Regions from separate parts of the Zhongshania guokunii genome, predicted to be linked through region 2. Evidence: predicted binding sites of a transcription regulator. Region 2 holds the regulator's gene; each other region holds the start of a gene.
What was found. The regulator FliA, encoded in region 2, starts transcription of late flagellar genes. The targets are predictions, from matches to a motif close to TAAAGTTATNNNNNNNNCGGCCGATANCC.
Positions count from the first base shown of each region.

Region 1: the regulator FliA is predicted to act here: its motif matches at 1,551-1,579, upstream of AB4876_RS01335 (flagellin N-terminal helical domain-containing protein).
Region 3: the regulator FliA is predicted to act here: its motif matches at 2,099-2,127, upstream of pomA (flagellar motor protein PomA).

Region 1 covers NZ_JBFRYA010000001.1:291,962-296,168, forward strand. The annotation lists gene AB4876_RS01325 (tetratricopeptide repeat protein) at 1-750, shown strand, start outside; gene AB4876_RS01330 (sulfotransferase family 2 domain-containing protein) at 791-1,417, opposite strand; gene AB4876_RS01335 (flagellin N-terminal helical domain-containing protein) at 1,668-3,116, shown strand; gene AB4876_RS01340 (flagellar protein FlaG) at 3,258-3,800, shown strand; gene fliD (flagellar filament capping protein FliD) at 3,950-4,207, shown strand, end outside.
Region 2 covers NZ_JBFRYA010000009.1:92,125-96,331, forward strand. The annotation lists gene flhF (flagellar biosynthesis GTPase FlhF) at 1-916, shown strand, start outside; gene AB4876_RS11665 (MinD/ParA family protein) at 1,041-1,880, shown strand; gene AB4876_RS11670 (RNA polymerase sigma factor FliA) at 1,877-2,608, shown strand; gene AB4876_RS11675 (DUF2802 domain-containing protein) at 2,627-3,067, shown strand; gene leuA (2-isopropylmalate synthase) at 3,171-4,207, opposite strand, start outside.
Region 3 covers NZ_JBFRYA010000013.1:53,287-57,493, reverse strand. The annotation lists gene AB4876_RS14305 (transglutaminase-like domain-containing protein) at 1-1,027, opposite strand, end outside; gene AB4876_RS14300 (alpha/beta fold hydrolase) at 1,029-1,907, opposite strand; gene pomA (flagellar motor protein PomA) at 2,215-2,985, shown strand; gene AB4876_RS14290 (flagellar motor protein MotB) at 2,986-3,828, shown strand; gene AB4876_RS14285 (hypothetical protein) at 4,128-4,207, shown strand, end outside.

The DNA of each region.
Region 1 (4,207 bases), on a different contig from region 2:
AAGTTCGTTCAACTTATAAATCACTCTTGCTATCCCGATGACGGACTAGGAAATAAGGAGTCGCCTCTCGTTAATTTGTATGCACAGGTGTACCGGCAGCTCGATTTCATTGCGATTCGAGAAGGGGTGAGCTTACGGCAAATGAGTGCGTTAGGGCTGAAATGCCAGCAATCATTTGACTGCTTGCCGCTATTTATCGACGCCTCTGGCATTGAGCCAAATACGCTGCTAGCTGGCGGCCCAGTTGTGCTGGCTGGTTCAGTAATTTGGCAGCAAAGTATGGGCGCTGAAATAGTTGATTTTGTTAAAACGCTGCACGCTAGTGGTCGCCGCATACAATTGCTTCTGGGGGCAAGTGCGCATATGGCCGCCGACGATATTTCTTTTGCTCAATGGATTCAGGCACAAGCACCAGGCTGCGCAGAACTTTGTTATGCCGCTACAGAGGCTGAGTGGTTGTCGGCCATTGCCAATGCCTCCATGCTGATATCGGGGAGGTTTCACCACAGTATTGCCGCAGCCTTTTTAGGTACGCCTTTTGTGGTGTGTGAGAGTAATACGCCGAAAATTGGCGGTTTATTGGAAATGTTGCAAATGCCTGATGCCGCGGTTCCGCAGGGTGATGGCTTAAGCGAACGCCTAATGGCAATGTTAGCCGAACGTGAAAAAGTACCGAGTGGATTTATCCTTAAATCTGAGGTTCGAAATAGCTTGTTAGCCGCTGCGCGGAATAATTTTTCACAGTTTTAGTTAGTGGTAAAGTTCAGTACTAGATTTTTTGGCCGCAAAGCTATTCGAAGTTGTATCCAAAATTCGAAATATCGTCGGCATATAAATTAGAAATTATGTCGACCATATGGCTTGTATATAAGCGCCTGTAATCCTTCTTGCTGTTGCTTGATATGTTTAGTTTTGGTACGTCCAAACTAATCTTTAAGTTCTCTGATATTACCTTTACCTCATTATCGAAGTCTTCATACTTAGCTATGTGATTTGCAATAATTTTACCAGAGCTATTCTGAAAGTATTCAACTTGGCTGCGATATGAGTGTAGTTTAGTAATCCATTCGATTTTTTCGTCCATGAGATTAATAAACTGTTCGAAGCTGTTAAGGGTTTTTGTAGGGGCAACTGGGTGAGATTCTACTAAGTAGTAATAAAGCGAGGCAGTTCGGTCCCATGGGTTGCGTACAAAGCCAAAAAGATCGAGTTTGAGCGACGCTGAGGGCGGTTGGCGCGAGCTATTAATCCTGGCGGGAAGTTGTGATAAAAATTCGTTTGCGGTTTCGTGCTTTGTTGATTGACTTCCCCAATCTGGACGATTTCCATCTAACTGGGTTAGTGCTTGGGTTAATGAGCTCCCGCCTGTTTTGGGTACGTGAACAAATACAAACCCATACTGCTCGTTGATGACCATTGTATCCCCTGTAATACGATCTGGATGAGCGATGTTGCTGTTCAATACGACGTCTAAGTCAATGATTTTATTAGATGTTCTTTTGTGGCGTTATTCTCTATTACTTTTCTAACATATAAAAGTGAAAAAGGACTAAAGTTATCTCCCTCACTGCCGTTAATTGGGTTGAAAGCAAACTACAGTCACTTTGACTGGTGCTTAATCAAAGACTTACGTCTTTATACCGCATAGAGTGGAAAGGAGAATTACCATGGCACTAAGCATCAATACCAACGTTGCCTCTTTGAATGCCCAGCGCAATCTGTCAAAGTCGCAAGAAACCTTGAATACTTCGCTGCAGCGCCTTTCTACTGGTCTGCGTATCAATAGCGCGAAAGACGATGCTGCCGGTCTGGCCATCTCTACCCGCTTCACTACTCAAATCAATGGCTTGAACCAAGCAGTTCGTAATGCCAACGACGGTATTTCACTGGCTCAAACCGGTGAGGCCGCGCTAGACGAAATTACCAACAACCTACAGCGGATTCGTGAGTTGGCGGTGCAGTCTGCTAACGCTACAAACTCTTCTTCGGATCGTGCCGCGCTTAACGCTGAAGTTTCTCAGCGATTAGCGGAAATTGATCGGATTGGTGGTCAGACCAGTTTCAACGGACAAAAAATACTTGACGGCACTTTCGGTAATGCAGCCTTTCAAGTAGGAGCGAACGTCGGTGAAACTATTAATGTTAACCTATCTACTGGTGTGAAAGCATCGCAAATTGGTAGGATCGCTTCGGCAACAGGTACTGTTACTAGCGCCGATTTACCTGCTAGTACCTTATCGATACAAGTGGGCGACGATACTGCCCAACTTGTAGGCGCTTCTACCGCAGGTACGAAATACATAGGCACCGATGTTGTGAATGCCGATTCAGGACAGGATGCATCTAGTGCCTTTGCGAAAGCTGCAGCAATTAATTCTGCGTCCATTCCGGGGTTGACAGCGACAGCGACAACGGAGGCCGCTGAAAATGTGTTTACTAATGTTGTGACAGCAACTGGGGAAACATACGATCTGGCGATAAATGGCACAAATGTTCTTAGTATACCTGAGCAGACAGCAGGACCTTTTACATCTTCAGATGCGATTGATGCGATTAACCAGTACTCAAATCAAACCGGTGTTATCGCTTCAGCTGGACCTAATGCGGGCGGGATAATTTTAACCGCAGCTGATGGTAGTAACATTGCCTTTGATCAAACTCTGGGCGGTGGCCTTGCTGCGGGCGGACTTGCAAGTACCGCATCGGTCTTTGGTGAGGTTTCTTTGACTGCGTCAGAGGCCATTACCGTAACTGGAGGGACGACAATAGGCTTGACTGGTGGCCCCTACAACGTTACTACCGAGACCTTAGATAGTGTAAACGTAAGTACCGTGGACGGTGCGAACGATGCAATATTCCGGGTAGACTCTGCTTTAACATCGATTAGCTCACTACGCAGCGACTTCGGTGCAGTTCAAAACCGCTTCGAGTCTACGATCACTAACCTGCAGACCATCTCTGAGAACCTGTCTGCATCACGTGGTCGGATCTTGGATGCTGACTTTGCGGCAGAAACCGCTAACCTGACTAAGGCGCAGATTCTGCAACAGGCAGGCACCGCGATCTTAGCCCAGGCCAATGCATTACCACAGGCCGCTCTGAGTCTGCTGCAGTAAGTCGCAGCCCGCTAGGACCCGCGCTCCTAAGAGCGCGGGAATTAACGGCCCAGACAGGGAGTTAACGGAAAAGACGACGGGGCCTAAAGGCTCTGTTCGTGTTTCTGATATAACTGTTTGATAGGGTGAGTAGGTTACATTATGGATACGAGCTTATCATTACCATCGGTAGCATCGAGCTACCCTAAGTCGGCGGGCAAAAGTCCTGCGGCGGCGGGAGCAGTTGCTCAAAATTTAAGCCCAGCGGTGAGTACAAATACCGGTGCCGCGAATCAATCTGGCGGCCGGTTTGTGCCGGTGTCAGGCGGCAAGGCTTTGCCGACCACGTCGAATTCTTCCCAGGCGGCGCCAAGTCGCACCGCTGAAAACGCAGCCGCGGCCCGTGGCGAAGAAGCCAAACCGTCCTCTGAGCTGAGCCGTTTAGCGGTGGCCTTGGTGGCGGAGTTTGATTCTACAGACAATATTGAGAAAACCTCGCAAGCGGTGGCTAAACTCAATGAAGTCCTTAAAGACCGTGAGCGCGACCTAGAATTCTCGGTAGATGACACTACCGGCCGGACTATTCTCAAGGTGATTCACGCCGAGTCTGGTGAGGTTATTCGGCAGATACCGCCGGAAGAATTGTTGAATATTGCCCGCACCTTTATTGAAGGCACCGGCAGTTTGATTAAAGATCAGGCTTAATTGGCGCGTAACGTGCATTATTGAGTTTGAGTGGCTAAATCGTTCACGTATTCGCGTGGAAAAGTAACAACAGGCCATGAGGGTTTGTAGGGCATTGATTTTCAGCTCTGCAAAGAATTTGGCTTAGCACCGCAGGTGCAGGAGACAGTATGGCATCGGTAACAGCATCAGGTATTGGATCAGGGCTGGATATCACGAGTATTGTCTCGCAGTTGGTAAATGCGGAGCGCGCCCCCCAGGAAAACCGCTTAGCCTCTAAAGAAGCGCTTATTCAGGCCCGTCTATCGGCCTATGGCTCGCTTAAATCGGCGTTAACCACCTTTCAATCTAGCCTTAGCTCCTTGAAAAACGCGGAAACCTTCACTAAGCGTTCGGCAACCTCTTCTGATACGTCTGTTTTTACTGCA
Region 2 (4,207 bases):
GATGCTGATGGAGCAGCTTAAAGGCCACAATTGGCAGCAAGCCAGTTTTCAGGCCCCTGAACAGCGAGAATTAAACCAGTTTCTATCGACTCTAGATATCGATCCGAGCCTGGGTAAGCGCTTGTGCGCCGAGATTCCCGCTGATGAAAGCGATTCATTGCAGCGCGAAATTTTAAAAATGCTGCTAATTAAGCAATTGCCGGTAGCGGCTCCGCCAAGTTCTGGCGCCATTTGTTTGGTTGGCCCGCAGGGCGCCGGTAAAACCACTACAATTGCAAAAATTGCGGCGCAGTATGTGTTAAATCATGGCCGCGACGGCATTGCTATACTGACTACCGATGTGGCACGGGTTGGCGCGCAGGAGCAATTGCGAGCTTATGGCCGAATTTTACAAATTCCGGTACACACCGCAGTAGATATCGAAGAGGCAGTTAAAACCTACCGTATTCTGCGCAAGAAGAAATTAGTGCTAATCGACACGGCGGGCATGTCATTTCGCGACAGCAAAGGGATTAGTGAATTGCAGCAACTAACTGCAGCGATGCAGGACGTGCAGGTGTTTGTCACCTTGCCGGCTGACGCTGAAGCCTATGTGCAAAGCGAAATTATCGATGCCTATGCGCCGTTGGCGCCGCAGGGTGCAGTAATTACAAGGATCGACGAGGCCATGCGTTTGGGTGGTGTGATCTCTAACCTAATACAGCACCGCCTACCCGTGGTTTGGTGTGCGAATGGCCCCAAAGTGCCACAAAACCTGTCGGCCGCAGATGGGACTAAACTGGTGAATATGGCCGTGCGCATGGGTCGAGCTTTTGAACTGAAGTGCCGCCCTGGGCAAGAGGTTGCCGAAACCACGCCGGCAGCTTCGCGGCCAGCGGTGAATGTGCCGCCAGCACGCCTTAGTGTGCGGGTTTGAGGCTATACTGGGTTTAGTAAATACTCTGCTGATGGGCTAAAGTGAGTGCTATTGCGTAGAGCAATCTGTGTGGTGAAGGCTTAAGATAAACTGCGGTGATGTACCAAGGGAGAAAGATAATTAAATGAGCGCAGTAAAAGTAATAGCCGTAAGCAGTGGCAAGGGTGGTGTTGGTAAAACCAATGTATCGGTAAACCTCGCTTGCCAGCTGGCGCGTCGCGGTCGGCGAGTGCTGCTGATGGATGCCGATTTGGGCTTGGCTAACGTCGATATCATGCTGGGCTTGCGGCCGAAGTGGAATTTGTCCCATGTGTTAGATGGCAAATGTGCAATTCAAGACATTCTGGTTCCTGGCCCCGTTGGTATTACCATTATTCCGGCCGCATCGGGTATTAAGAAAATGGCGGATTTAGGCGCCGCGCAACATGCCGCAATTGTGCGGTCTTTAAGTGAATTAAACGACGATTACGACGTGTTAATCGTCGATACGGCAGCGGGAATTTCCGACAGCGTAGTGACCTTCTGCCAAGCGAGTCAGTACGTTTTGGTGGTGGTGACCGACGAATTAACCTCCATGGCTGATGCCTATGCGCTGATCAAGGTAATGAATCGTGACGCGGGTATTCGCCGCTTTAAAGTGTTGCGCAATATGGTCGACAGCCAAGATCAAGCGCGCGATGGTTTTGAACGCCTTAACGAGGTGGCTCAGCGCTTTTTAGACGTGAGCTTGGAATACGCGGGTTTTGTGCCCCGCGATCCTTATTTAATTAAAGCTGACTCTCGCCAAAAAGCGGTGAGTGATTTGTATCCCGGCGCGGAATCGTCATTGGCTTTTCGTAAATTGGCCGAAACGGTAGATAAATGGGAGGGGCCAAAGGGCCCGAGCGGCAATATCGAGTTCTTCGTCGATCGTATGTTTAGCTCAGAAGACGCTGCTGAAGTCACCACAGGAGCGGCAATGTGAACGGTCACGCCGCTTATCTTAATGTGCAGAATGGCAGCCGCGAAGATCTGGTGAGCCGTCATGCGCCTTTGGTTAAGCGGATTGCCTACCACCTCGTTAGCCGGTTGCCGGCGAGTGTTGAGGTCGACGATTTGATTCAGGCGGGCATGATTGGTCTGCTCGAAGCCGGTAGTCACTACCAAGCGGATAAAGGCGCCAGTTTTGAAACCTACGCCAGTATCCGTATTCGTGGCTCGATGATCGATCAAATGCGTCAGAGCGGCTGGGCGCCGCGTTCAGTAACTCGCCAACTCCGTGAAATGTCTGAAGCGGTGCGGCGCACTGAGGCTAGATTGGGGCGTGAAGCTGCGCCCGCAGAGGTCGCTGGTGAAATGGGCGTATCCCTTGATGAGTATCACGACCTGCTGCGCGACACCAGTTCGGTGCGCCTGTTTAGTCTCGAGCAGATAGGTGAGAGCGAGCAGGAAGCGGTTGATATTGGCGGCGGCGACGATCGCTACGCGCCCTTAGAAAATATCTTGGAAGAGGATTTTCAGCAGGCCTTGGCCAGCCAAATTAACAATCTGCCCGAGCGCGAAAAACTCGTTATGGCGCTGTATTACGACAGTGGCCTAAACCTCAAGGAAATTGGTGAGGTGATGGAAGTGAGTGAGTCGCGTATTTGTCAGATTCACAGCCAGGCTATCGTGCGCTTAAAAAGTCGGCTTGGCGATTGGACGGCAGCATAATGTTGCGGAGTAGCAATTATGGAGAGTAGCCAGCAGTTCTCTTCTTTAGTCGGCAATTGGTTTAATGGCCTAGGTGAGGCATCGCTACTGGGCTTGGTGCTGAGTGTGGTCGGTATCGGCTTGTTATTGTACGCATTGAAAACACGGCGAACGGCAGTGCTTGATGCACCGCGCCCGCCAAGTGCGGAAGAATTAATTGCGACCCTTGAAAAGAAAATCGAATTGCAAAACTCAGCCATGAGCCTGCTGGGTGAACGGGTCTCGGCCTTGGAGGAGTATTTAGAAATGATCGGCTCCCGCCAGCAGCGGCAAGACGCCGATAAAAAAGACATGCGCTTTTATCAGCAGGCGATCAGCATGGTTGACAAAGGACTCAGCGCCGAAGAACTGGCCCAGCGCTGTGGTATTTCCGCTTCAGAAGCAGATTTGATTACGATGTTGTATCAGAAGACGCATTGAGCTGGCGCCTAATGCTTGATGGGAGACGGGAGGCGCAAAAGATTAAACCGTGCACTGAATTGGATTAGCGTTTTCCGTCTCCCATCAAGCGTTTAGCGATTTACTATCCTGCCTTCCGAGCATCCATCACTGCCTGACTCGCCGCACTCAGCACTGCTTGCAATGAGGCTGTTACCACATCGCGGTGCAGGGCTACGCCGATATAGCGCTGATTATTGATCGACAGGTGCACATAGGCCACGGCCTGTGAGGCGGTGCCGGTGTCCAGCGCGTGTTCGCGGTAGTCGAGCACTTCTACTTTGTCGCCAAACTCCTGCTGCCACGCGTTAGCTAGGGCGCTAATTGCACCGTCGCCATGGCCTTGCAGAGCCACTTCTTGGCCGCGATGCTGAAAACTCAGGCTCAGCTGGTCTTGGCCGTGGTTTTCGGCATTGTTCTGGCTAATGGCAAAGTGGCTTAGCTCGGTATTGCGTGCCGCTTGCAGGTAGTGCTCGTCGAACAGCTCCCAAATTTGCTTGGCGCTGACTTCGCCGGCAATTTCTTCGGCTTTGGCCTGCACTGCGCGGCTGGCGTCGATTTGCAGCCAGCGGGGCAATTGCAGTCCGTAGTCGTTTTCCAGTACCCAGCTCACGCCGCCTTTACCAGACTGGCTGTTAATGCGGATAACCGCTTCGTAGCTACGCCCCAAATCCGCGGGGTCGATTGGCAGGTAAGCAACTTGCCAGTGTTCGTCTTGGCCTTGCTTGGCCAAACACTTGCGAATAGCGTCTTGGTGGCTGCCAGAAAAGGCGGTAAACACCAGTTCACCGGCATAGGGGTGGCGGGGGTGGAGCGGAATGGTAGTGCAGTGCTCGACCACCGCTATAATTTCGTCCATATCAGCCAAGTTCAGCTCTGGATTTACGCCTTGGCTGTACAGGTTCATGGCCATGGTCACAATATCCATATTGCCGGTGCGCTCGCCATTGCCGAGCAGGGTACCTTCAACACGGTCGGCGCCGGCCATCACTGCCAGCTCGCCGGCGGCCACGCCGCAGCCGCGGTCATTGTGGGTGTGTACAGATACGCTAATGTTGTTGCGGAATTGGGTGTGGCGGCAAAACCATTCCACTTGGTCGGCAAATACATTGGGGCTGGTGC
Region 3 (4,207 bases), on a different contig from region 2:
GGATATCGTCGACCACAGTTTTAAAAACGGGCTCGCTGCTCGGTAGCCAGTAGTTTGCCTGCAGCGCCACGGCCAGGGTCTCTGGGGCTGGCGGGGCTTCTGCCCCGCAGTCGTCGCATACGAGGATTTCTACGCCGTCGGTCAGCGGTTTAACGGTTTGTTCAAAGGTGCTGGGCGGCGGGGTAGACAGCCCTTGTAAGCGGTAGCGAATTTTACCGCGTAGGGCGGTGTCGGTAATTTTGTAGGGTGAGGCAATGAGCTGTCGATAGACGTGGGTCGCCGGCTCGAAGTCGGCTTGGGCACAGGTTTGGCTGCAGTCCGAAATAATGACTTCGTCGCCTCCGCTAGTGCTTCGCTCTTCGGTGAAATAAAAATATTGATCGGCAACGATAAGGGTGCTGCGCTTGGTGTCGCCAAGTTGATGACGTCGAATTTGCCAGCGAGCCTCGGGGTGGTCCGGTGAATTGTAGGGCTGGATTTGCAGTTGCAGGTGGTCAAATTTCTGGCTGCTGAAATTCCAGCTGAAATAGTTAAACGGGCTGTCGTGCTCGGTTTTACCCAGTAGGGCTAGGCGCAGCCCCTCGGGTAAATAAAATGGCTGCGGAATGGCGTGTTTACGGGGGCTATTCGTAGAATTGAGCTGACTGACCACCAATATTTGCTCGTCCACTGTGGCTTGCATCTGGTGGTTTGCCGTGGCTGATGTGACACGTTTAGTGATAGCGAGTGGCTGGCCAGTGCTACTTTCGCGATATTCTAAAACCGTTGTGCTAGTAGCGTTGGGCGCGCCGGGCTGGCTTACGGTTAGCACTAAGGTTTCACGGGTGAGCAGCTGGTTTTCAGATGGGTGGCGCAGAATATGGCGATAACCCATTTTATGCCCACCTAGGCCGAGCGTCTGCCACTGCTCTGTGGGGTGTTGGGCAACATGGTCTTGAGCTTGGCGTGCCTGCGCTAGACTTGTTTGCGGTTGGCCGAGCAGGTTGACCATCAGCGCAGTATAAAAAAGTCGAGTAGCGACGCGCATTCTATGAGGTGGCTAGCAGCTGGTTCGCACTTAGCCAATCGCGACTAAGCTCAACAACCTGTTCGCCATCTTCTTGCAGCGCCATATGGCCAACGCCTTGTATAACTTGGTGGCTGACGTTGGCGGGTAGTCGCCTTACCCTGCTTTCGAATTCTTTGGGCTTGTGTAGATAAGAGTGTTCCGCGCGCAGGATTAGGCTTGGCACTTGAATGTGCCGTAGAGCTTGCCACGGCGAATAGGTGTGCAGAAAATTATGTGCCTCCCATTCTCTGCTATATGCAAGCTTAAATTGCCCATCTGTTTGCTCTATTAGCCCAGCGTCGGCATATTCGATAAATGCCGCCTCAGAAAACTGGCGATATGCGGCTTTGGGTCTGTGGTAGTCGATAAAAGCTTGACGACTTGGCCACAGTGGCTGGCGATTTTGGGTGCGTTTAACCAATTTGCTACGGCCCATTACTTGGGTGGGAGCAAGGCTTGCCAGCGCATGCAAAAAGCGGCCGGGAATTGTTGCCGGGTCAAACATTAGTACGGCCTTGAATAAATCGGGGCGCTTAACCGCCGCCAAGGCCAGTACGGTGCCGCCAATAGAGTGGCCCATCGCAATTAGGGGGGGGGCTGCTTGATGGTCTAAAAAGGCAATAAGATCGTCGGCGTGATCGCGCCAGGTAAAGTTTCTGGGCGGGTGGGCGCTGCCCCACATTCCGCGATTTTCTAGCCCGATGATGCGGTAGTCATCTGCAAAGTGGCTGAGAAAAGTTTGGTAGCTGCCAATAGGGAAGCCATTGGCGGCGGCAAACAGCAGGGGTTCACTGCCATTGCCAAGAGTCTGCCAAATAGCAGGGCCGCGGCCAAAATCGGATTGTCGGGTGGTCAACATAGATACTTGTCTTATACTTTGATGGCGGTGATGAGCATAACATGGTGCACTGGGGCGAGTGGAGTTTTGGCATCGTTGAAATCCGCTATGGCGGAGCGGCGCGCGTCGAGATATTGTAGCAATCAACCGAATTTCAGGGTGTAGGTGAGTCGAGAGCGCGATAATAATGAGAATCTCATTCTGTTCTTCTATAAAGTTATAAGCTCCTTTGCCGTTACCGTGTATACGTACGGGTGAAATGGCGGCTGTTAGCCGCAGGCGATAGGCCGTTTTGCAGAGTTAGTGACAGAGATAGGCGGAGTTTTCTTTGGACATAGCAACGTTATTAGGCATGTTGGGCGCGCTCGGGGTTATTGTTACCGCGATTGTGCTGGGTGGGAGCGCTAGCGGCTTTATTGATACGCCGAGCCTGTTGATTGTTGTTGGCGGCGGTTTGCTGGCTAACTTGGTTAAATTCCCTTTAGATCAAACGCTGGGCGCCTTTAAAGTAGCGTCGCGGGCGTTTGTGCACAAGCCAACCAGTTCCGAAGACCTCATTGCCGAGTGTATGTCGATGGCGGGGGTGGCCCGTAAAGAAGGCTTGCTGGGTTTAGAATCTCTGGAAATTAGCAATGAGTTTTTAAACAAGGGCGTGCAAATGGCCATAGATGGTCACGACCCTGAGTTTGTTCGTCGCGTATTAAATAAAGAGATTAACCAAACTATTGAGCGCCATGAAATGGGCGAGGCCGTATTTAAAGGTTTTGGTGAATCGGCACCGGCCATGGGTATGATCGGCACCTTGGTTGGGTTAGTGCAAATGATGTCCAATATGTCTGACCCCAAAGCGCTTGGCCCAGCAATGGCAGTAGCGCTGTTAACAACTTTGTACGGCGCGGTATTGGCAAACGTTGTTGCCCTGCCCATGGCCGAGAAAATGGCCTTCCGTACTGCTGAAGAGCGTCGTAATCGGCATTTGATTTTAGAGGCGGTGGACGGTATTCAAGAGGGTATTAACCCTCGCGTACTTGAATCATTACTGCAAACCTACCTACCGGACAATAAACGCGAAGTAGAACCTAAGTCTGAGGAAGCCTAAGTGGAAGAGGCTCCGGTAAAAAAACAGGCCGCTGGCGCACCGGCGTGGGTGCTTACTTTTGCTGATTTAATGTCGCTGCTACTGGCTTTCTTTGTGTTGTTGTTTTCGTTCTCAGAAATGGACAAGCAAAAGTTTAAAGAGTTGTCTGGGTCTATGAAGGATGCCTTTGGCGTGCAGCGTGAAATCCCCGCGTTTAAGCCGCCAATAGGTACCAGCATGATTGCTCGGGAGTTTAGCCCCGGCCAACCCAAGCCCACGGTAGAGAATCAGGTGCGTCAGGAAGCAGTTCGCGAAATGCGCGATTTCGTGCAAGTGGAGGCCGACGAGGCCCTCAATGATGATTTAGAGAAAGTAAAAGCTCATCTCGCGGTGGAAATAGCTGAAGGTTTGGTGGAGGTTGTCGACGACGGTGAGCGGGTCATCATTATCCGTATTCGTGAACGGGGCTCCTTTCCCTCTGGCAGTGCTGTTTTGTCTCCGGGTTTTGAGCCGGTTTTGGCTAAAATGGGCTCATTACTCAATGAAATTGACGGTCAGATTGTGGTTGCAGGACATACCGACGATGTGCCGATTCATACCGACCGCTATTTCTCCAATTGGGACTTGTCGTCTGCTCGGGCGACCACGGTATTGCGCGGTATTATTGCGGCCAGTGGCCAACCCAATGAACGGTTTCGTGTAATGGCGCATGCGGCGACCCGGCCGCTTGCCGATAATGAGACGGCAGACGGACGGGCGCGAAATCGGCGTGTAGAGATATTTCTGTTGCGCGGTGCTAAGCATGAACCTGCGATGGGTCCAGCAATTGGCGGGCGTGAGACCTCGTTACTCGGTTCAGATTGATTCTAAGTTTACTGCGCGCTGTTGAGAGTCCTTTTTGACGGCGTTGCACTCCTTGCTAAACACTGCTCCAGATTTCGATCGCGTAGTTCTCTTTATGTTGTACATTTTACTTGGTCTCGACGAGAAATTAATTTCGTGTGAATTTCCTGCGTTTTGATCTAAATTTGCGGCTTATCTTTGCTGTTAGTTTTGTGATGGAATTCACAGGCGGGAAGACTACGTATAGTTCAAAAACCTGATTAGTTGCCCAATGTATTGGCTACCACCCCAAATACACGGCTGCTTAAAAGGTGAATTCAATGACTATTCGTACAATGTTAACCGCGGGAATTACTTCTACACTGCTGTCGCTTAACGTGCATGCAACTACCGGAGCTAA